Regions from separate parts of the Vandammella animalimorsus genome, predicted to be linked through region 1. Evidence: predicted binding sites of a transcription regulator. Region 1 holds the regulator's gene; each other region holds the start of a gene.
What was found. The regulator sigma-54, encoded in region 1, starts transcription at its own class of promoters, with help from an activator protein. The targets are predictions, from matches to a motif close to TGGCANGNAANCTGCTTT.
Positions count from the first base shown of each region.

Region 2: exaC (acetaldehyde dehydrogenase ExaC) is a predicted target of sigma-54. The motif match lies at 3,336-3,353, and genes of this name have one in related genera.
Region 3: glnA (type I glutamate--ammonia ligase) is a predicted target of sigma-54. The motif match lies at 4,157-4,174, and genes of this name have one in related genera.

Region 1 covers NZ_NTBH01000002.1:210,765-218,144, reverse strand. Annotated here, with positions in the region: gene metG (methionine--tRNA ligase) at 1-1,715, opposite strand, end outside; gene lptA (lipopolysaccharide transport periplasmic protein LptA) at 1,964-2,644, shown strand; gene lptB (LPS export ABC transporter ATP-binding protein) at 2,655-3,455, shown strand; gene rpoN (RNA polymerase factor sigma-54) at 3,465-5,066, shown strand; gene CLI93_RS04975 (THUMP domain-containing class I SAM-dependent RNA methyltransferase) at 5,156-6,397, shown strand; gene CLI93_RS04970 (M48 family metallopeptidase) at 6,407-7,380, opposite strand, start outside.
Region 2 covers NZ_NTBH01000007.1:108,729-116,108, forward strand. Annotated here, with positions in the region: gene smpB (SsrA-binding protein SmpB) at 1-293, shown strand, start outside; gene CLI93_RS10945 (hypothetical protein) at 326-1,012, shown strand; gene CLI93_RS10950 (pyridoxamine 5'-phosphate oxidase family protein) at 1,041-1,583, opposite strand; gene exaC (acetaldehyde dehydrogenase ExaC) at 1,729-3,255, opposite strand; gene CLI93_RS10960 (sigma-54-dependent Fis family transcriptional regulator) at 3,711-5,753, shown strand; gene hglS (2-oxoadipate dioxygenase/decarboxylase HglS) at 5,962-7,380, shown strand, end outside.
Region 3 covers NZ_NTBH01000013.1:50,758-58,137, forward strand. Annotated here, with positions in the region: gene CLI93_RS14105 (glutamate synthase-related protein) at 1-2,592, opposite strand, end outside; gene glnA (type I glutamate--ammonia ligase) at 2,693-4,108, opposite strand; gene rodA (rod shape-determining protein RodA) at 4,553-5,737, opposite strand; gene gph (phosphoglycolate phosphatase) at 5,847-6,584, shown strand; gene CLI93_RS14125 (alpha/beta fold hydrolase) at 6,589-7,380, shown strand, end outside.

The DNA.
Region 1 (7,380 bases):
TTTTTCGTCTCGGCAGGCGCAGCGGCGGGCGCGGCGGGGGCCTCGAACAAGGCTTCGAGCTGTTTTTCGTCCACGCGCTGGATCAGGTGCTTGAAGCCGGCGATGACCTGGCCCGCGCCCAGCGGCGTTTGCACATCGGCAAAGCTGAAGGGGGGCACCTGCAAAAAGCCCTCGACCTGGGCCGCCAGCGCGGGCAGCACGGGCTTGAGGTAGATGGTGAGGATGCGGAAGGCCTCGATGCAGGTGGTGCAGACATCGTGCAGGCGCTCGCTCTGGGCCGGGTCCTTGGCCAGCTCCCAAGGCTTGTTGGCGTCCACGTATTCGTTGACGCGGTCGGCCAGCAGCATGATCTCGCGCAGCGCGCGGGCAGTGTCGCGGCGCTCGAAGGCATCGGCAATGTCATCGGCCTTGGCGCGCAGGGTTTGCAGCAGCGCATGGCCATCGCCCGTGGGCAGGCCCAGGCGGCCATCGAAGCGCTTGGCGATAAAACCTGCGGCGCGGCTGGCGATGTTGACGTACTTGCCCACCAGGTCGGCGTTGACGCGGGCCATGAAGTCCTCGGCGTTGAAGTCGATGTCCTCATTGCGGCCGTTGAGCTTGGCGGCCAGGTAGTAGCGCAGCCATTCGGGGTTCATGCCCAGCTTGAGGTACTTGAGCGGGTCCAGCCCGGTGCCACGGCTCTTGCTCATCTTCTGGCCGTTGTTGACGGTGAGAAAGCCATGCACGGCAATCTGGTCGGGCGTCTTGCGGCCAGAGAAATGCAGCATCGCGGGCCAGAACAGGGTGTGGAAGGTGACGATGTCCTTGCCGATGAAGTGCACCTGCTCCAACTGCGGGTTGGCCATGTAGGCCTCATAGTCCTCGCCGCGCTGCGCCAGCAGGCTCTTGAGCGCAGCCAGATAGCCCACCGGCGCATCCAGCCAGACGTAGAAGTACTTGCCCGGCGCATCGGGAATTTCGATGCCGAAGTACGGCGCATCGCGGCTGATGTCCCAATCGCCCAGGCCCTCGCTGGTGCTGCCGTCCGGGTTGGTGCGCACAGTGAACCATTCCTTGACCTTGTTGGCCACCTCCGGCTGCACATGCTGGCCGTTTTGCGTCCACTCCTGCAGGAAGCCCACGCAGCGCGCGTCCGAAAGCGTGAAGAAGAAATGCTCGGACTCCTTGAGCACCGGCTTGGCGCCCGAGAGCGCCGAATACGGCGCAATCAACTCAGTGGGCGCGTACACGCTGCCGCAGACCTCGCAGTTGTCGCCGTACTGATCCTGAGCATGGCAGCGGGGGCACTCGCCCTTGATGTAGCGGTCGGGCAGGAACATGCCCTGCTGCGGGTCAAAGAATTGCTCGATGGTGCGCGTGGCAATCAGCCCGGCCTGTCTCAGATCGCGGTAGATCTGTTGCGCCAGCTCGGTGTTCTCCGGGCTGTGGGTTGAATGCCAGTGGTCATGGCTGATGTAAAAACCATCCAGATACTGCTTGCGGCCGGCAGCAATGGCGGCCACGAACTGCTCGGGCGTCTGTCCCGCCTTCTGCGCCGCGATCATGATGGGCGCGCCGTGGGCATCGTCAGCGCCCACAAAATCCACCCGGTGGCCCTGCATGCGCTGAAAGCGCACCCAGATGTCGGCCTGGATGTATTCCATGATGTGGCCGATGTGGAAAGTGCCGTTCGCATACGGCAAGGCAGTGGTGACGAAAATGGTGCGTGGCTTCATAGATTCATTCGGGGCGCAGGCCGTGCCTGGCAAAACAAGCGCGCCCATCAAGCAAGGCCTGCATGAATCGCAAGGCTCACTGGCCGCTGGATTCATGCAGACCTTGCACAGGCTCTGAGGGCGCGGCGATTTTATGGCCTGTTGCCGCGCCATGCCCTGGCGCTATGCAGCCACTAAGGGGCAAAGCCCGCTGGCGGGTGAACAAGCCCTAGAATCTGGCGCACCCCATAAGCAAAATTCATGCCGCAATGAGCAAGACCCTGTTCCTCCCCTTGGCCACCGCCAGCGTCGTGCTGTTGGCTCTGGCCTTGCCCCAGCCTCAAGCGCACGCGCTGGCCAGCGACCGCGCCCAGCCCATGAACATCGAAGCCGATTCGTTGCGCCACGACGAGGCCAAGCAGACCACGGTGTTCACCGGCCGCGTGGTCGTCACCAAAGGCAGCATCGTGCTGCGCGGCGACTCGCTCAATGTGCTGCAGCGTGCTGATGGCAGCCAGCTGGGCACAGTGCAGGCAGGCGGCGGGCGGCGCGCCTTCTTCAGCCAGCAGCGCGACACCCCCAAAGGCGCCCCGAAGGAAACGGTGGAGGCCGAGGCCACGCGCATCGAGTACGACAGCAAGGCCGACCGGGTGCGGCTGCTGGGCCGGGCGCAGCTGCGCCGTTACCAGGGCGGGCAGCTCAACGATGAGATCAGCGGCGGCGAGATCGTCTACCACAATGGCAGCGGTCAGTTCAGCGTCGATGGCGCAGCGCGCGGCGGCAGCAGCAGCGGCTCGGCGCCTGCCGGCCAGGGCGGTCGCGTGCGCGCCGTGATCGGCGCCAGCACCACGGGCCAGGCCGGCAGCGGCAGCGACCGTGGCAGCCGTGGCGCCAAGGCCCCGGCCACGCCGCTGGCGCCCAGCAGCGAGCTGCAACAGACCGCCCCTTGAACCCACAGCCATGACGCAAGCAACACAAGGCCCGCACGGGCCAGACACGCCAGCAGCAGCCGCTGCCCCAGCCATCGGCCTGGTGGCGCGCCACTTGCAGAAAAGCTATGGCGGGCGCAAGGTGGTCAAGGACGTTTCGCTCGATGTGGGTCCGGGCGAGGTCGTAGGCCTGCTCGGGCCCAACGGCGCGGGCAAGACCACTTCGTTTTACATGATCGTCGGCCTGGTGCGCAGCGACGGCGGCGAAATCCTCATCGACGGCCATGACGTCACCGACATGCCCATCCACAAGCGCTCGCGCCTGGGTCTGTCCTATCTGCCGCAGGAGGCCTCGATCTTTCGCCGCCTGACGGTGCAGGAGAACGTGCAGGCCGTGCTGGAGCTGCAGTTCGACGCCCAGGGCAAGCCGCTTAGCAAGGCCGAGGTGCAGCAGCGCCTGCAGCAACTGCTGGAGGAGTTGCGCGTCGATCATCTGCGCAGCGCGCCGGCGCTGTCGCTCTCGGGCGGTGAGCGCCGCCGCGTCGAGATCGCCCGGGCGCTGGCCACGCAGCCGCGCTTCATCCTGCTGGACGAGCCCTTTGCCGGCGTGGATCCGATCGCGGTGATGGAGATTCAGCGCAGCATCGCCTTTCTCAAGGAGCGCGGCATCGGCGTGCTCATCACCGACCACAATGTGCGCGAGACCCTGGGCATTTGCGACCGCGCCTGCATCATCAGCGAAGGCGCCGTGCTGGCGCACGGCCCGGCGCAGGACATCATCGAAAACCCGGACGTGCGCCGCGTCTACCTGGGCGAGAACTTCCGCATGTGAGGCGCGGCCATGAAGCTGGGCGTTTCCCTCAAGACCTCGCAAAACCTGGCGCTGACGCCACAGTTGCAGCAAGCGATCCGGCTGCTGCAGCTGTCCACGCTGGAGATGCAGCAAGAGGTCGAGCACATGCTGGAGGAAAACCCCTTCCTGGAGCTGCAGGAAGGCGACGGCGACGCCAGCCTGGATACCCCGCCCGCAGACGGCAGCGCGCCAGAGCTGGGGCGCGATGGCCCCACCAGCCCCGGCGGCGACCACGTCGGCAGCCATGACGGCGCTGCCGAAGAGAGCGATGGCGAGAGCGACGCCACCGGCCAGGCCCAGGGCAGCGAGGAGCGCGAGTTCGAGGCCGTGCCCGAGGACTGGAGCGGCGATGGCTCCATGGACATTTCCCCAAACGATGGCGAATGGGGCAGCGATGCGCCCGCACCCGGCGCAGCAGGCGCGAGTGACGAGGTGGACGCGGCAGACATCAACAGCGCGCACATTTCGCTGGCCGACTTCCTGCACCAGCAGGCCGGCGAGTTCTTCCTCGACGCCGTGGACCGCTGCGCGCTGGACTTTCTGATCGAATCGCTCAACGAGGACGGCTACCTGGAGGACACGCTCGAAGACCTGGCCCTGCCGCTGGCGCGCAGCCTGGAGGACGTGGACGAGCTGCTGCACCACTTCCAGCTGGCGCTGAACCTGCTGCACACCATGGAGCCCGCCGGCGTGGGCGCGCGCGACCTGGCCGAATGCCTGCAACTGCAGCTGCGCGCGCTGCAGCGCGACGAGCACTGCGACTGCGAACCCGCGCTGCTGGCCCTGGCGCAGCAGCTGTGCCAGCAGCCACTGGAGCTGCTGGCCAAGCGCGACGTGCGCCAGCTCTGCCAGCTCACCCAGGCCGAGCCCGAGCAGGTGCGCAACGCGCTGCTGCTGATCGCCCGGCTCGAGCCCAAGCCCGGCAGGCGCTTTGCCGACGTGGAGCGCAATGCCATCGTGCCCGACGTGCTGGTGCACGCCGCACAGACCGGCCAGCAGCGCGGCGCGCCAAGCGGCGACTTCGTGGTGCGCATCAACCCCGACGTCATGCCGCGCCTGCGCGTGCACGAGGTCTATGCCCAGGCACTGCGCGGCAGCAGCAGCCACGCCGAGCTGCAGCAGCGCGTGCAGGAGGCGCGCTGGTTCATCAAGAACATCCAGCAGCGCTTTGACACCATCCTGCGCGTATCCAAGGCCATCGTCGCGCGCCAGCACGACTTCTTCGTGCATGGCCCCACCGCCATGCGGCCGCTGGTGTTGCGCGACATCGCGCAGGAGCTGGGCATGCACGAATCGACCATCTCGCGCGTGACCACGGCCAAGTACATGGCCACGCCGCAAGGCACTTTCGAGCTCAAATACTTCTTCGGCTCTGGACTGGAGACCGACAGCGGCGCCAGCGCCTCCAGCACCGCCGTGCGCGCGCTGATCAAGCAATGGATCAGTGCCGAAGACCCCAGCCAGCCGCTTTCGGACAGCCAAATCGCCAACCTGCTCAAGGAGCAGGGCATCGAATGCGCGCGCCGCACCGTGGCCAAATACCGCGAGGCGCTGCGCATCGCCCCCGCCAATCTGCGCAAAAGCCTGTGACCACCGCCTCCCGCCCCCCATCGCCCCGCCCTGCACCTGCGCCTGCATCCACTCCCGCGCCCGCTGCTGCGCGCCAGGCTGCGCAGCCCGTGCCCTATTTGTTCCTGCCCTGCGCCGCGCACACCGAGGCGCTGCTGGGCGCCGAGGTGCAGCGCATCACCGGCCTGCCCGAGGCAGCGCTGACGCTGCAGCGCGCCGGCCTGGCCATCCACCCCAGCGCCGACAGCCAGCAGCTGCTGGCCCTGGCCATGCAGCTGAACCTGCACAGCCGCATCGCGCAGCGCGTGCTCATCGTGCTGGCGCAAGGCCCCTACCAGCGCGAGGACGATCTCTATGCCCTGGCCGCCCAGGTGCCCTGGGAGCAATGGTTCACGCCCGGGCAGACCTTCAAGATCGAGGCCACGGCCCAGCGCAGCCCGCTCAAAAGCCTGAACTTCGCCGCGCTGCGCATCAAGGATGCCGTGGCCGATCGCTTTCGCGCCCGGCAGGGCCAGCGCCCCAGCGTGGACACCCAGCGCCCGCAGGTGCGCATCCACCTGCACCTGGATGCTCAAACCCAGCAGCTGGCCATCGACACCAGCGGCGCGCCGCTGTTCAAGCGCGGCTGGCGCGAAGACAAGGGCGATGCGCCGCTGAAGGAGACCCTGGCTGCCAGCATGATCGCCGCCACTGGCTGGCAACCGCTGTCGGACGCCCCGCTGCCGCTGTACGACCCCTGCTGCGGCAGCGGCACCATCGCCATCGAGGCCGCGCAAATGGCCTGCAACATCGCCCCGGGCCTGCAGCGCCGCTTTGCCTTCGAGCACTTGCTGCCGCACCAGCCGCAGCACTGGCAACAGCTGCGCGAGCAGGCCCTGGCGCAGCGCCGCGCGCCGGCCGCGCCCGTCTTTGGCAGCGACATCGCACACCGCATGGTCGATTTCGCGCGCCGCAATGCCGAGCGCGCCGGCGTGGCCCAGGCCGTGCAATTGCGCGGCGGCGACCTGTTGCAGCGCCTGCCGCCCTGCGCGCAGCCGGGCATCCTGCTGCTCAACCCGCCCTACGGCACGCGCATCGACGCCGCCGGCAGCGCCGGGCGTAACCTGCAGGCGCGCAAGCAAGTGGGCTTTTCAGCGCGTGAATTCAGCAGCGACGACGACGGCGCAGCCTTCTTCGCCCAGCTGGCTGCGCACTGGAAAAGCCACTACGGCGGCTGGACGGCCTGGCTGCTCAGCCCGGACATGAAGCTGCCGGGCAAGCTGCGCCTGAAGGAGTCGCGCCGCGTGCCCATGTGGAACGGCCCCATCGACTGCCGGCTGTTTCGCTTTGACCTGCAAGCGCGCCGGTCATAGCGTGCGCTCTCAGCGCAAGCGCCCGGTGCGCAGGTCGCACTGCATGGCCTGGCCGGACTGGAAGTCGGCGATGCGCATGCCCGAGTCGGGATGGGTGGACAGCCAATCCCAAGCTGCGCCCGACTTGCGGCCAGCCTGGCCCTGCCCCTGTGATGTGGGCATGGGGGTTTCGGTCACGGCGGCAAACAGCTTGGCCAGCGGGCGCGTGTCCATCTTCTGGTGGCGCATCAGCGCCATGGAAAAGCAGTCGGCCTCGCGCTCGTGTGCGCGGCTGTAGGCCAGCGTGGTCAGGCTGGTGCTGGCCAGCGCCACCCAGCCGGAGACGTCGCTGAGCGCCATGCTCAGCACGGCATTGAGCACGGTCTGCTCGATCAGCGCGCGGCTGGAGTGGCGGTGCACGATGTGGCCGATTTCGTGCGCCAGCACGCCCAGCAGCGCGTCATCGCCCAGCTTGTGCTTGTCGGCCAGGGCCACCATGCCATCGGTGAGCACCATCACGCCGCCGGGAAAGGCCAGCGCATTGGCGCCGATGAGCTCGCTGGCGCGAAACTCCAGCCGCCACATCGGCTGGTAGCTGCGGTAGCGGCGCAATGGCTCGGGGATGTCGGCCAGCATGGCCTCAAAGCGCTGGCGCAGCGCCAGCTGGCGCGCGGCCGGCAGGCCGCTGGGCCTGAACACCTTGCCATCGAGCTGGGCCAACGCTTGCTGGCTGATCTCCAACTCCCAGCCAATGGGCACGAAGCGCGCCAGCTGCGTGGCCACCATCGGCGTGCCATAGCGAAAGAGCAGCACCAGCAGCAGCACGCTGGCGGCGGTAAAGCCCAGCAGCAGCTTCCAGCCCAGTTGCAGGCGCTCGGCCACTTTGCGCTTGCCGCCTGCGCGGTTGTAGGCCTCGTGCCATTGCGCGGCGCTTTGCACCTCCAGCGTGCCGTGCTCGCCCAGGGCCACGGTCAGGCGGTTTTGCGCCGCGCCGCGGCCATAGG
Region 2 (7,380 bases), on a different contig from region 1:
TCCTCATCGGCGGACAGATCAACCCGCTCAAGTCGGCCTCGACCCACGTGCGCCCCGAGCCCGACCGCACCAAGAAGCTGCTGCTGCACAAGGACGAGATCAAGCGCCTGGTGGGCAAGGTCGAGCAAAAAGGCTACACGCTGGTGCCGCTGCACCTGTACTGGAAAAATGGCCGCGTCAAATGCGAAATTGCGCTGGCCAAGGGCAAGGCCGAATACGACAAGCGCAACACCATCAAGGAGCGTGAAGGCAAGCGCGAAGTCGAGCGCGCCATGAAGTCGCGCCAGCGCTGAGCCGGCTCGCGCCATCTTCTTTGCGCCCGCCCATGCCCACAACCCTGACCCGCCAGACTGGCAACGCAGCCCCCAGCTGCCCCGCCCCGGTCGACTTCCTCAAGCGCTGTCGCCGCGCGGCGTTGGCGGCGCTGCTGCTGGCAGCGGGCATGGGCGCTGGCGCGCAAACCACCCCTGTGCGCACAAGCGCCGAGCCGGCAGGCCCCTTGCCCGCTGCGGGTTTCGTGCTCATCACGCCCAATGGGCAGACCCATGTGCACCTGTCCCGCCCGCTGGCAGCGGGAGAGCGCCTGTGGGTGCAATGGCCCGATCGCGCAGGCCAGCCCAGCTGCTGCCGGCGCCTGGCGACCGACGCGCTCCAGCCCGTGAGCACATCCGAGCAAAGCGCTGGGGGCGACAAGCCGGAACACCCCGTGGTCATGGCGCTGGATGGCAGCACGCCCGCGCACTACCGTCTGCGCGTCCCCGACGAACTCGCTGGGGACAGTTTTTTGGGCATGGCGCTGGCAGCGCCGCGCGTGCGCGCCCAAGGCGCCTACGCATTGCGCGCCGCGCCAGACATCCGCGTGCGCATGTGCGCAGGGGCCGAGGGCTTGAACCTGCTGACGCAAGCCGGCCAGCGACGCCAGGCGCTTTACCTGGGCCTGGGCTACCCGATCGAATCGCGCCACCCCTGCACGCCGCAAGACGAAGATTTCATTCGCCGCGCAAGCCAGTAAGGCTGAGCGCGTGCTGGAAAGCGCCGCCTCAGTCGGGGGCGGGCACCAGGCGCCGGATGCGCGCGCGGCAGTTGGGGTAGGCCTGCTGCACCGTCACCTCGATCAGGCGCGCGGCCGAAGGCCAGTCCTGCCAATAGTCGCCCACTTCGTCGATCACGCGCGCCGTGCCGTTGATGCGCACGCGCGTGGCGCTGGCAAAGTCGATGAACAGCATGCCGATGCGCGGGTTGGTCAGCAGGTTGCCGATGCTGTTGAAGAAGTTGTTGCCGGGGTAGTCGGGGAAGACGATGGTGCGCTCATCGGGCACGGCCAGCAGCGGCTCCGGGTCGTTCGGCGGGGCGTGCTGGCGGCCCCGATAGCTGCAATCGCAATCGCCGCGGTCATTGGCGGTGGCGATGAAGAAAAAGGGCTGGGCCTTGAGAAACGCGATCAGGCGCGGGTTGAGCCGGTCGCGCACCGAGGCGGCCAGCCCGCGCGTCAGGCGCGCCGCGCCATAGCGCTGATGGGCTTGCAGCTCGCCCGCGTGGAAGACGCCGAAGCCGGGGTCGTCATCGTGGATGGATTCGCTCATAACGGATACCTTTCCAAAAGGCTCCCAAGAAAAAACGGCGGGCAAGCTGCCCGCCGTTTCGGCGCATGCCAGCCCGCCTGGGCCGCCGCGCGGCGCGCGCCCGCGAAGCAGACGGGCATCGCGCCATCGGCCTGGGCCGCAGCGGTCAGAAGAACCCCAGCGCGTTGGCGCTGTAGCTCACCAGCAGGCACTTGGTCTGCTGGTAGTGCTTGAGCGCCATCTTGTGGTTCTCTCGCCCGATGCCCGATTGCTTGTAGCCGCCAAAGGCCGCGTGCGCCGGGTAGAGGTGGTAGCAGTTGGTCCACACCCGCCCGGCCTGGATGCCGCGGCCCATGCGGTAGGCGCGGGTGCCGCTGCGCGTCCACACCCCGGCGCCCAGGCCGAAGATGGTGTCGTTGGCAATGGCCAGGGCCTCTTCCTCGTCCTTGAAGGTGGTGACCGAGGCCACCGGGCCGAAGATTTCCTCCTGGAACACGCGCATGTCGTTCTGGCCGAACAGCATGGTCGGCTGCACGTAAAAGCCCTCGTTGATGCCCTCGCCGGGGCGGCTGCGGGCGCCGCCGGTGAGCACCTTGGCGCCTTCTTTCTGACCCACATCGAAGTAGCCCAGGATCTTGTCCATCTGCTGCTGCGAGGCCTGCGCGCCCACCATGGTGTTGGCATCGAGCGGGTGGCCCAGCTTCATCGCCTGCACGCGCTTGACAGCCTTGTCAATGAACTTCTCGTAGATCGACTCCTGCACCAGGATGCGCGAGGGGCAGGTGCAGACCTCGCCCTGGTTGAGCGCGAACATCGACAGCCCTTCCAGCGCCTTGTCCAGAAAGGCGTCGTCGTGGTCCATCACGTCGGCAAAGAAGATGTTGGGGCTTTTGCCGCCCAGCTCCACGGTGCTGGGGATGAGGTTTTCCGCCGCGCACTTGAGAATGTGCTTGCCCACCGGGGTGGAGCCGGTGAAGGCCACCTTGGCGATGCGCTTGGATGTAGCCAGCGCCTCGCCCGCCTCCTTGCCGAAGCCGTTGACCACGTTGACCACGCCCGGCGGCAGCAAGTCACCAATCAGCTCCATCAGCAGCATGATGGAAGCGGGCGTCTGCTCGGCAGGCTTGAGCACCACGGTACAGCCCGCGGCCAGCGCCACCGGCAGCTTCCAGGCCGCCATCAAGAGCGGGAAGTTCCACGGAATGATCTGCCCGACCACGCCCACCGGCTCGTTGAAGTGGTAGGCCACGGTGTCGTGGTCGATCTCGGAAATGCCGCCCTCCTGCGCGCGCAGGCAGCCGGCGAAGTAGCGGAAGTGGTCGATCGCCAGCGGCACGTCGGCGGCCATGGTCTCGCGCAGCGGCTTGCCGTTGTCGATGGTCTCGGCCACGGCCAGGCGCTTGAGGTTCTGCTCCATGCGGTCGGCGATGCGCAGCAAGGTGTTGGCGCGCTCCTGCGGCGAAGTCGCGGCCCACTTCGGGAAGGCCGCGTGCGCCGCATCCAGCGCCAGCTCGATGTCCTCCGCGCCCGAGCGCGCCACCTTGCAAAACGGCTGGCCGGTGATGGGCGAGACGTTCTCGAAATACTCGCCCTTGACCGGCGGCACCCACTTGCCACCGATGTAGTTGTCGTAGCTGGCGCGATAGGGGAAGTCGGTGTCGATGCCCATGCGCTTGAGTTCCTTGGCGTCCATGCGTGTCTCCTTCTTTTTGAAAATGCGTGGATGGTGAAGAGCCTGCCAGCGTGGCGCACCACGCGGGCAGTACAGCACACAAGGCAATATCCATACCAATATTCGCAAACTACGGGTTTATCCCAGGGCCATCCGCCTTCATCGGCCCGCCTGCGGCCCCAACGCCGCTCGCCAAGGCCCTATCGGCCGACTGACATGCTGCTGTAGGTACTGGCACCACCAGTTGCAAACAAGCAACTCTGTACCGTTTTGGCACAGCCCGGCGCGCCAAAACGGCGCAACTGCGCAGTGGCAGCAGGGTCAAATGCCTGCGTGCTAGGATGCCAGCCGCCCCGCAAAACGACGGGGCGCAATCCATGGCCTGTCCCACATTCCACGCCTGACGTGCCATCTGCCAGGCCATGCAGCACACAGACCTGGCACCCAAAAGCCAGGCTTTCCCAAGGAGACACCACATGGGAGCAATGCCTTTTTCCGCACGCCAGCGCCTGGCGCCCGCGGGCGCCGACGCGCTGCTGCAACAGGCGCGCCACGCACTGCAGACCGGCGCCCTGCCAGCCGAAGAGCTGCTGCCGCCAGCGCTGGCCTACGTCTCACGCTCGTGGCAGCGCAGCGTCCAGGCCGGGCTGGACGCCTTCGCCCGCAGCACCCCCGCGCCGCACCACAGCCGCTTCGAGCTGGCCCGCGCCACCGAACGCCAGCACGAGCTGCTCACCCACGCCCGCCCGGTGATGGACTACCTCATGGGCCAAACGCGGGAACATCGCGGCATGGTCATCCTGGCCGATGCCGATGGCCTGCTGCTGCACGCCCTGGGCGATCTGCACTTCCTGCAACGCGCCGAGCGCGTGGCGCTGGCGCCCGGCGCCTCCTGGCATGAGGCGCACCGCGGCACCAACGCCATCGGCACCGCACTGGCCGAAGCCGCCCCCGTCATGGTGCACGGGGCCGAGCACTTCCTCGAATGCAACGGCTTTCTCTCCTGCGCAGCCGCGCCCGTGCGGGCGCCCGATGGGCAAGTACTGGGCGTGCTGGACTTCTCCGGCGAGCGGCGCCCGGCCTCGCCCCAAGTGCTCGGCATGGTGTGCACGGCCGCGCACATGATCGAAAACCGCCTGTTCCAGGCCCGCCACGGTCATCAACTGCACCTGCATCTGCACCCATTGCCCGAAGGCTTGGGCACCGCCGCCGAAGGCGTACTGGCCATCTCCGAGCAAGGGATGATCGCCGGCGCCAACGCCGCTGCCTTGCAGCTGCTGGGCCTGCAGGCGGCCCGGCTGGGGCAACTGCATCTGCAGCGCCTCTTCCAGACCGACCTGGAGCAACTGCTGCGCAGCGCCCATGCGGCGCAGCCACTGGTGCTGCAGCGCGCTGCCCCAGGCCAGCCCGCACAGCTGCATGCCCGCGCAAGGTTGGCCAGCCCTGCGCGCCGCCAGGACACGGCCTGCGCCACGCCCGCCCAGCCCGACACCTCCCGCCGGCCCAGCTCCCTGCCCGCCCCACTGCAAGCGCTGGACACCGGCGATGCCCAATGGCGCAACCTGCTGGAGCAGGCCGCCAAAGTCTGCGATCACCCCATCGCCCTGCTGCTGCACGGCGAATCGGGCACTGGCAAGGAAGTGCTGGCCCGCGCCATCCACCAGGCCAGCGGCCGCGCCGCGCAGCCACTGGTGGCCGTCAACTGCGCCGCCCTGCCGGAAAACCTCATCGAAGCCGAACTGTTCGGCTATGCCCCAGGCGCCTTCACCGGCGCGCGGCGCGAAGGCGCGCCCGGCCTGATCCGCCAGGCCCACGGCGGCACCTTGCTGCTGGACGAAATCGGCGATATGCCCCTGACGCTGCAGGCGCGGCTGCTGCGCGTGCTGCAAGAGCGCCAGGTCACGCCGCTGGGCAGCGGCCAGCCGGTGGCCGTGGACTTTGCCCTGATCTGCGCCAGCCACCGCGACCTCAAAGCCGAAGTGGCCGCCGGGCGCCTGCGCGCCGATCTGTACTGGCGCATCAACGGCCTGACCCTGCACCTGCCGCCGCTGCGCCAGCGCAGCGACTGGCATGCCCTGGCCCAGCGCCTGCTGCAGCAACACGCCCGCGAACAAGGCCGCACCACCTGCCCCACACTGGGCGATGAACTCGCTCACGCCCTGCGCCACTACCCCTGGCCGGGCAACCTGCGCCAGCTCGACAGCGCACTGCGCACCGCCGCTGTGCTGGCCGCAGGCAGCCCGCACATCGACTGGCAGCACCTGCCCGGCGACCTGCAGCAAGAGCTGCAACGCCCGCCAGCGCCACACACCCCACCCGCGCCACAGCCAAACGGCCTGCCCGCATCCGCCCAGCCCATGCCAGAGCAGCCCGCCACCGGCACCATGCCGCTGGCACAGCACACTCTGCTGGCCCTGCAACGCTCCGTGGCCGAAGCCGGCGGCAACATCTCCCAAGCCGCACGCAACCTGGGCATCAGCCGCAACACCTTGTACCGCCACCTCAAGCGTCAGCGCTGAACAATTGCAGTCAGGCCCTGTCGCTGCAGTTGCGCGCTTGATTGACGAGGTCTGGGCCGCAGCAGAGAATCCACACCCTTTGCTGCGCGGGTTGGGCTCAGTGCCTTGCCCGCTGGCATTGCGTTTTGCTTTTGTTTTCCCCATCTGCTGATCACTGCCGCCTGGGCGCAGGGCTTTGCGCCCGGCGGTTGACGATGTGTCCCCTGCCATGACATCTAACGCATCCATTGCCACTTCCGAATCCGCCCACAACACCACGCCCGGCGCGGCGCATCTGAGCCCCGATGAAATCCGCACGCGCTTTTCCAGCGCCATGTCGGCCATGTACCGCGATGAGGTGCCGCAGTACGGCGCTTTGCTGGAGCTGGTGGCCCAGGTCAATGCGCAATACCTGGATAAGAATCCCGAGGAACAAGCTTCACTGGCCGCGCAGCAGGAGCTCGGGCGCCTGAATCTGGAGCGCCACGGCGCCATCCGCCTGGGTACGGCGCAGGAGCTGGCCATGGCGCGGCGCATCTTTGCCGTCATGGGCATGCACCCGGTGGGTTACTACGATTTGTCGGTCGCTGGCGTTCCCGTGCATTCCACGGCCTTTCGCCCCATCAGTGACGAGGCGCTGCGCAAGAACCCGTTTCGCATCTTCACTTCGCTGCTGCGCCTGGAGCTGATCGAGGATGCTGCGCTGCGCGAGCAGGCCGCGCAGATCCTGGCGCAGCGGCGCATCTTCACGCCGCGCGCCATCGAGCTGCTGGAGCTGGCCGAGCGCAACGGCGGCCTGGACCAGGCGCAGGCCGACGAGTTCGTCGCCGAGGTGCTGCACACCTTCCGCTGGCACAGCGAGGCCACGGTGGATGCGGCCACTTACCAGCGCCTGCACGATGCGCACCGCCTGATTGCCGATGTGGTGTGCTTCAAGGGCCCGCACATCAACCACCTCACGCCGCGCACGCTGGACATCGATGCCGTGCAGCGCGCCATGCCAGAGCGCGGCATGGCTGCCAAGGATGTGGTCGAGGGCCCGCCTGCGCGCCAACACCCGATCTTGCTGCGCCAGACCAGCTTCAAGGCGCTGCAGGAGCCCATCCGTTTCGTGGGCGCCGATGCCACGGCCAGCGCCGGCACGCACACGGCGCGCTTTGGCGAGATCGAGCAGCGCGGCGCAGCGCTCACGCGCAAGGGCCGCCAGCTCTACGACGCGCTGCTGGCGCGCGTGCGCGAGATCGGCAACGTCGGCAGCTCCGACGCCGGCTATGCCCAGCGTCTGCAGGCCGTGTTCGCCCAGTTCCCCGACGATCTGCAGCAGCTGCGCCAGCAGGGGCTGGCGTTTTTCCGCTACCGCGTGCTGGATGCCGCCCAGCTGCAGCGCCTGGCCCAGGCCAACGATGCGCCACTGGATCTGGAGCAGGCCATCGCCTGCGGCGCGGTGCAGGCCAGCCCCATCACGTATGAAGACTTCCTGCCCGTCAGCGCGGCGGGCATCTTCCAATCCAATCTGGGCGGCGCCGAGCAAAAAAGCTATGCCGCCAACGCCGCCCAGGCCGCGTTCGAGCAGGCGCTGCAGGCGCCGGTGCTCGACGAGATCGAGCTCTACGCCCGTGCCGAGGCCGATTCGCTGCAGCAGCTGCAG
Region 3 (7,380 bases), on a different contig from region 1:
CTGGTCGTTGATGAGGCGGGCGTATTCCTGGTAGGTGGCAAAACTGCCCGCGCGCGTGCTGTGCTGGAGCTTGGCGATGGCGTCGGGCGTCCACATGTGTTCCTCGCCGCGCGCGCGCCAGGCGTATTCGCCGCCCGCATCCAGCATGCGCGGCGCGGCGGAAGGCCCGGAGGCAGGCGCATCGTGGCCGAAGGCGGCCTGATGCAGGCGGATGGCTTCCTCGGCGATTTCGAACACGCCCAGGCCTTCCACCCGGCTGGCGGTGCCGGTGAAGTACTGGCTGACCGTCTCGGCGTTGATGCCCACGGCCTCGAACAGTTGCGCGCCGCAGTAGCTCATGTAGGTGCTCACGCCCATCTTGGACATGATCTTGGACAGGCCCTTGCCCACGGCCTTGATGTAATTGGCCACCGCCTTTTCAGGCGCCAGCGCGCCCGTCAGGGGCTGATGCATGTCGTGCAGGGTTTCGATGGCCATCCAGGGATGCACGGCCTCGGCGCCGTAGCCAGCCAGCACGGCAAAGTGGTGCACCTCGCGCGCGGTGCCGGTTTCCACCACCAGGCCGGTGGCCGTGCGCAAGCCCGCCTGCACCAGGTGCTGGTGGATGGCCGAGAGCGCCAGCAGCGCCGGAATGGCGATGCGGTCGGCGGCCACGTCGCGGTCGCTGACGATGAGGATGTTGGCGCCATCGCGCACGGCGTCCACGGCGCGCGCGCACAGCGAGGCCAGGCGCGCCTGCACGCCGTCGCGGCCCCAGGCCAGCGGGTAGGTGATGTCGATCACCGCGCTCTTGAACTTGCCGTGCGTGAGCGCGGCAATGTCGCGCAGCTTGGCCATATCGGCTGCGTCCAGCACGGGCTGGCGCACCTCCAGCCGCATCGGCGGGTTGACCTGGTTGATGTCCAGCAAATTGGGCTTGGGGCCGATGAAGGACACCAGGCTCATCACGATGGCCTCGCGGATCGGGTCGATGGGCGGGTTGGTGACCTGCGCGAAGAGCTGGCGGAAGTAGTTGTACAGCGGCTTGCTGCGCGGCGAGAGCACGGCCAGCGGGCTGTCGTTACCCATGCTGCCAATGCCTTCTTCGCCGTGTGCAGCCATGGGCGCGAGCAGGAATTTGAGGTCTTCCTGCGTGAAGCCGAACAGCTGCTGGCGCTGGCGCAGCGCCAGTGCGTGCGCAGGCAACGGCGCGGCGGCCACAGCGGCCGGGGCGGGCACGCTGTCCAGGCGCACGCGCAGGTTGTCGATCCACTGCGGGTAGGGCTTGGCGCCGGCCACGCCGGCCTTGATCTCCTCGTCGTCGATCATGCGGCCCTGCTCCAGGTCGATCAGCAGCATCTTGCCCGGTTGCAGGCGCCATTTGCGCACGATGCGACTGTCGTCAATGGGCAGCACGCCCGCTTCGGAGCCGAGGATGACCAGGTCGTCGTCGGTGACCCAGTAGCGCGAGGGCCGCAGGCCGTTGCGGTCTAGCGTGGCGCCGATCTGGCGGCCATCGGTGAAAACCACGGATGCCGGGCCGTCCCACGGCTCCAGCATGGCCGCGTGGTATTCGTAGAAGGCGCGGCGGCGCGCGTCCATGCCCGCGTGCTGCTCCCACGGCTCGGGAATCATCATCATCATGGCCTGGCTGAGCGGGTAGCCCGCCATGGTCAGCAGCTCCAGGCAGTTGTCGAAGGTGGCCGTGTCGGACTGGCCGGCAAAGCTGATGGGGTAGAGCTTGTGCAGGTCATCGCCCAGCACCGGGCTGCGCATCACGCCCTCGCGCGCGCGCATCCAGTTGTAGTTGCCCTTGACGGTGTTGATCTCGCCGTTGTGCGCCACGTAGCGGTAGGGGTGCGCCAGCGCCCACTCGGGGAAGGTGTTGGTGGAAAAGCGCTGGTGCACCAGCCCCAGGGCGGAGACGCAGCGCGCATCCTGCAAGTCCAGGTAATACGTGCCCACCTGGTGGGCCAGCAGCAGGCCCTTGTAGATCACGGTGCGGCTGCTCATGCTGGGCACGTAGTATTCCTTGCTGTGCTTGAGCCCCAGGCGCTGGATGGCGGCGCTGGCGGTCTTGCGGATCACGTACAGCTTGCGCTCCAGCGCGTCCTGCACGATCACGTCGCCGCCGCGGCCAATGAAGACCTGGCGGATCACGGGCTCCTTCTCGCGCACCGCCGCGCTCATGGGCATGGCGCGGTCTACCGGCACGTCGCGCCAGCCCAGCAGCGTCTGGCCCTCGGCCTTGATGGCGCGCTCAAGCTCCTGCTCGCAGGCGCGGCGGCTGGCGTGTTCCTTGGGCAGAAACACCATGCCCACGCCGTACTCGCCCGCAGGCGGCAGCGCCACGCCCTGCGCGGCCATTTCCGCGCGGTACAGCGCATCGGGGATCTGGATCAGAATGCCCGCGCCATCGCCCATCAGCGGGTCGGCGCCCACCGCGCCGCGGTGGTCAAGGTTTTCCAGGATTTGCAGCGCCTGGGTGACGATGGCATGGCTTTTGGCGCCCTTGATGTGGGCCACAAAGCCCACGCCGCAAGCATCGTGTTCGTGGGATGGGTCATACAAACCCTGCTGGCGCAGTGGCTGCGCTTCAGACGCCTGACTCATGGCGTACTCCTTCTTGTTCGGTTTTCGGTGGGGCGCTTCGGTGGGTCGGATTGGCGGCGGCTGGCAATGCCGCTGCGGCCCAAGCCTTGCCGCCAGGGCTTTACAGCGAGTAATACATCTCGAATTCCAGCGGGTGCACGGCCTGGCGAAAGCGCGTGACTTCGCCCATCTTCAGCTCGATGTAGGCATCCAGCATGGCGTCGGTGAACACGCCGCCTTTGGTGAGGAAAGCCCGGTCGGCGTCCAGCGCTTCGAGCGCCTGGTCCAGGCTGTGGCAGACGGTGGGAATCAGCGCGTCTTCTTCGGGCGGCAGGTGGTACAGGTCTTTGGTGGCCGCCTCGCCGGGGTGGATTTTGTTTTCCACCCCGTCCAACCCGGCCATGAGCAGCGCGGCAAAGCCCAGGTAGGGGTTCATCAGCGGATCGGGAAAGCGCGCTTCCACGCGCCGCGCCTTGGGGTTGCTGACAAAGGGCACGCGGATGGAGGCCGAGCGGTTCTTGGCCGAGTAGGCAAGCTTGACCGGCGCTTCAAAGCCGGGCACCAGGCGCTTGTAGCTGTTGGTGCCGGGGTTGGTGATGGCGTTGAGCGCGCGCGCGTGCTTGATGATGCCGCCGATGTAGTACAGCGCAAAGTCCGACAGGCCCGCGTAGCCCTCGCCGGCAAAGAGGTTCTTGCCGTCCTTCCAGACCGATTGGTGCACGTGCATGCCCGAGCCGTTGTCGCCCACGATGGGCTTGGGCATGAAGGTGGCCGTCTTGCCGTACAGGTTGGCCACGTTGTGGATGACGTACTTTTGCAGCTGCGTCCAGTCCGCGCGCTGAACCAGGGTGCTGAACTTCGTGCCGATTTCATTCTGGCCTGCGCCAGCCACTTCGTGGTGAAACACCTCCACGGGGATGCCCAGTGACTCAAGCACCAACGACATTTCGGCGCGCATGTCCTGCGTGCTGTCCACCGGCGGCACAGGAAAATAGCCGCCCTTGACCGTGGGGCGGTGGCCGCGGTTGCCGCCTTCGAGCCGCGCGCCGGTGTTCCAGGGCGCTTCGTACTCCTCGATCTCGAAGCCAGCCTTGCCGGGGCTGTTTTCCCAGCGCACGCCGTCAAAGAGGAAGAACTCCGGCTCGGGGCCGAAGTAGGCGGTGTCGCCCAGGCTGGAAGCTTTCAGATAGGCCTCGGCGCGCTTGGCAATGCTGCGCGGGTCGCGCTCGTAGGGAGTTCCGTCGGCCGGATCCACCACGTCACAGGTGAGCAGCAGCGTGGGCTCTTCGAAGAAAGGGTCGATGTTGGCAGTGCCGGGGTCGGGCATGAGCAACATGTCCGAGGCTTCAATGCCCTTCCAGCCCGCCACCGAAGAACCATCGAACGCATGGCCGCTGTGGAACTTGTCCTCATCGAAATGGGACACCGGCACGGTGACGTGCTGCTCTTTGCCACGGGTGTCGGTGAAGCGGAAATCAACGAACTTGATGTCGTTGTCCTGCACCATCTTCATAACGTCGTCGATTGTTCTTGCCATGGGGCACTCCTGTTCGCTGGGGAAACTCAGTGGGTTCGGAGTGCATCCATCGCAAAACTCGTGCCAGGGCGGCAGCCTGGCCCCAGGCAAGCAGCAAAAACAGGCGCCGCGCCCTGTACAGGCGCGGCTTTCTGCCTTGTGCCCAGCGCACAGCCTGGGCAGATGGCAGCGCGCACCTGCGCGTGCATCTTGGCGCAGCTGCGCACCAGGATAGGGCGCGCGCTTCACTTTGGTGCACGCCAGGCCCAGGGCCTGTCTCGGCGCCCTATCCGGGCGCACCTGCGCGCTTGCACGCTTGCCATGCCCCAGGGCTTGCGCCGCCAGGCGACCCTGCATCGCGTCCAAGACCAGGCACTCAGTGCCTGTTCAAATTCTCTGTGCGCATGGGCCAGAAGTGGCCCGACTCTGGGGGAAACGCGGCGCGAGGAATTCGCGGGCAGGCACTCACAAACGCCGGGCCGAGAACTCGATGGTCGGCGGCACAATGGCGGCGTCGCGGGCCACGGACATCAAAATGCCCAGCGCCAGGCCCAGCGTCACCATGGCTGTGCCGCCATAGCTGATGAAAGGCAACGGCACGCCCACCACGGGCAGGATGCCCATCACCATGCCCATGTTGACGAAGGCGTAGGTGAAGAAAATCATCGCCACGGCTGCGGCCATCAGGCGGCCGAACAGCGTCTTGGCGCGCAGGGCGATCCACAGCGCGCGGTAGATCAAAAACAGGAAGCCCAGCAGCAGCGCCAGCGTGCCCAGCAGGCCGAATTCCTCGGCAAAGGCGGCGTAGATGAAGTCCGTGGTGCGCTCGGGGATGAATTCCAAATGGGTTTGCGTGCCAGCCATGAAGCCCTTGCCCCACATGCCGCCCGAGCCAATGGCGATCATGCCCTGGATGATGTGAAAGCCTTTGCCCAGCGGGTCGTTGTACGGGTCCAGCAGCGTGCAGACGCGGGTTTTCTGGTAATCGTGCAGCACCACCCAATCCACGCCGTCCTGGCACAGGTAGGGCTCAAAGCCGATGATGGCCGCCACGCCCAGCAGCGCCAGCAGCACTGGCGGCAACACCAGCTTCCAGGGCAGGCCGGCAAAGAAAATCACCGCCAGCCCGGCGCCCAGCACCAGCAGGGCCGTGCCCAGATCGGGCTGGCGCAGAATCAGCCCCACAGGCAGGGCCAGCAGCGCCATGGCGACGACGAAATCCGTGGCGCGCAGCGGCGTGGGGCGCAGCTGGAACCACCAGGCCAGCATCAGCGGCGCGGCGATTTTCATGATCTCGCTGGGCTGGATCACCACGCCGACGTTGAGCCAGCGCTGCGCCCCCTTGCGCGCAATGCCGAAGAACTCCACCCCCAGCAGCAGCAGCAGCCCGGCCAGGTACAAAGGCACGGCCAGCGCCATCAGCCGCTGGGGCGGGATTTGCGCCAGCACGAACAGAATCGCCGCAGCCAGCGCCATGTTGCGCGCGTGGTCGCCAAAGCGCGCGCCATGGTCGAAGCCGGCTGAATACATGGCGATCAGCCCCAGGGCCGCCAAAAACAAAATGGCGGCAATCAGCCAGCCATCAAAGCGCTGGAACACGCCCAGAAAATGGTGGTGCCAGGGGGTTTTGTTCAGGGTTACAACAGCCATTGCCGTATTATCGCCAGCCGCCCGGCGCAGCCCGGCCGCCATGAGGCCGCCATGAGACTTTTGCGCCAAAACGCCGCCACTCGCCGCCACCCGCCCGCCCCCGCTTGCCATGAGCCACACGCACCGCAGCGCCCGCGCCCAGCTGGGCGCACGCCCCATCCATGCCGTCCTGCTGGATCTGGACGGCACCCTGATCGATACGCTGGATGAGTTCGAGCTGGCCCTGGGCCACATGCTGCACAGCCTGCAGCTGCCGCCCACCACGCGCGCCACCATTGCACGCACCATCGGCAAGGGCTCTGAGCACCTGGTGCGCAGCATCCTGGCCAGTGCCTTGGCTCAAGCCGGTCTGCCGCATGACGAGCAGGCCGTGGCGCAGCGCTTCGATGAGGCCATGCGGCTGTATTTCATCGGCTATGACAATGCCGGCCACGAACATGCCAAGGTCTACCCTGGAGTGCGCGAAGGGCTGCAGGCCCTGCAGGCGCTGGGCCTGCCGATGGCGGTGGTCACCAACAAGCCCATGCGCCTGGCCCGACCGCTGCTGAACGCCACCGGCCTGGCCGGGCAGATCGAATTTCTCTACGCTGGCGACAGCTTCGCGCGGCGCAAGCCCGACCCCTACCCGCTGCTGCAGGCCTGTGAGCGCCTGGGCCAGGCGCCGCAGCAGGTGCTGATGATTGGCGACTCAGCCAACGACGCCGCTGCCGCGCGCGCAGCCGGCTGCGCCATCGCCCTGCTGCGCTACGGCTTCAATCATGGCGAGCCGATCGAGCAGGTTGCCGCCGATGGTTATTTCGACTCCATCGCAGAAATTGCCGCGCAATTGGCCGCAGCCCTTGCATGAACGCATGAATACCAGCACCACCTCACCCTCATCACCCGCACTGCCGCCAGCCATCGCCAACACCCTGCCCACGCTGCTGGTGCCAGGCTTGGCTTGCTCCCCCGCCCTGTTTGCCCCGCAGCTGCCCACGCTGTGGCGCCATGGCCCGGTGACGCTGGCGCAGACCACCGAGCACGACAGCATGGCCGAGATGGCCCGCGCCATCTTGCGCGATGCGCCGCCGCGCTTCGTGCTCATGGGCCTGTCCATGGGCGGCTACATTGCCTTTGAAATCCTGCGCCAGGCGCCCGAGCGGGTGGCTGCGCTGGCCATCCTCGACTCCTCGGCGCGCGCCGACAGCGATGAGGCCCGCGCGCTGCGCCTGCGCGTGATGGAGCTGGCCCGCCAGGACAAGCTGGCCCTGGCCATCGAGCTGAATTTCCCGCGCTCCGTACATGCCAGCCGCGCCGACGATGAGGCGCTGCGCGCCGCAGTGCAAGCCATGGCGCAGGACACTGGCGTGGCCGCCTACCTGCGCCAGCAAACGGCCATCATGCAGCGCTGCGACTCGCGCCCCAGCCTGGCGCACATCCGCTGCCCCAGCCTGGTGCTGGTCGGCGCTGAGGATCAGCTCACCCCGCCGGCCTTGGCCGAGGAAATCCACGCCGCGCTGCTGGCCGGCGACCAGGCGCGCCAGGCCAGCGGCAGCGCCGCCGCCGCGCCGCTGCGGCAGCTGCACATCGTGCCCCAATGCGGCCATCTCAGCACGCTGGAGCAACCCGCGCTGGTGGCAGGCATTCTGGACCGCTGGCTGCTG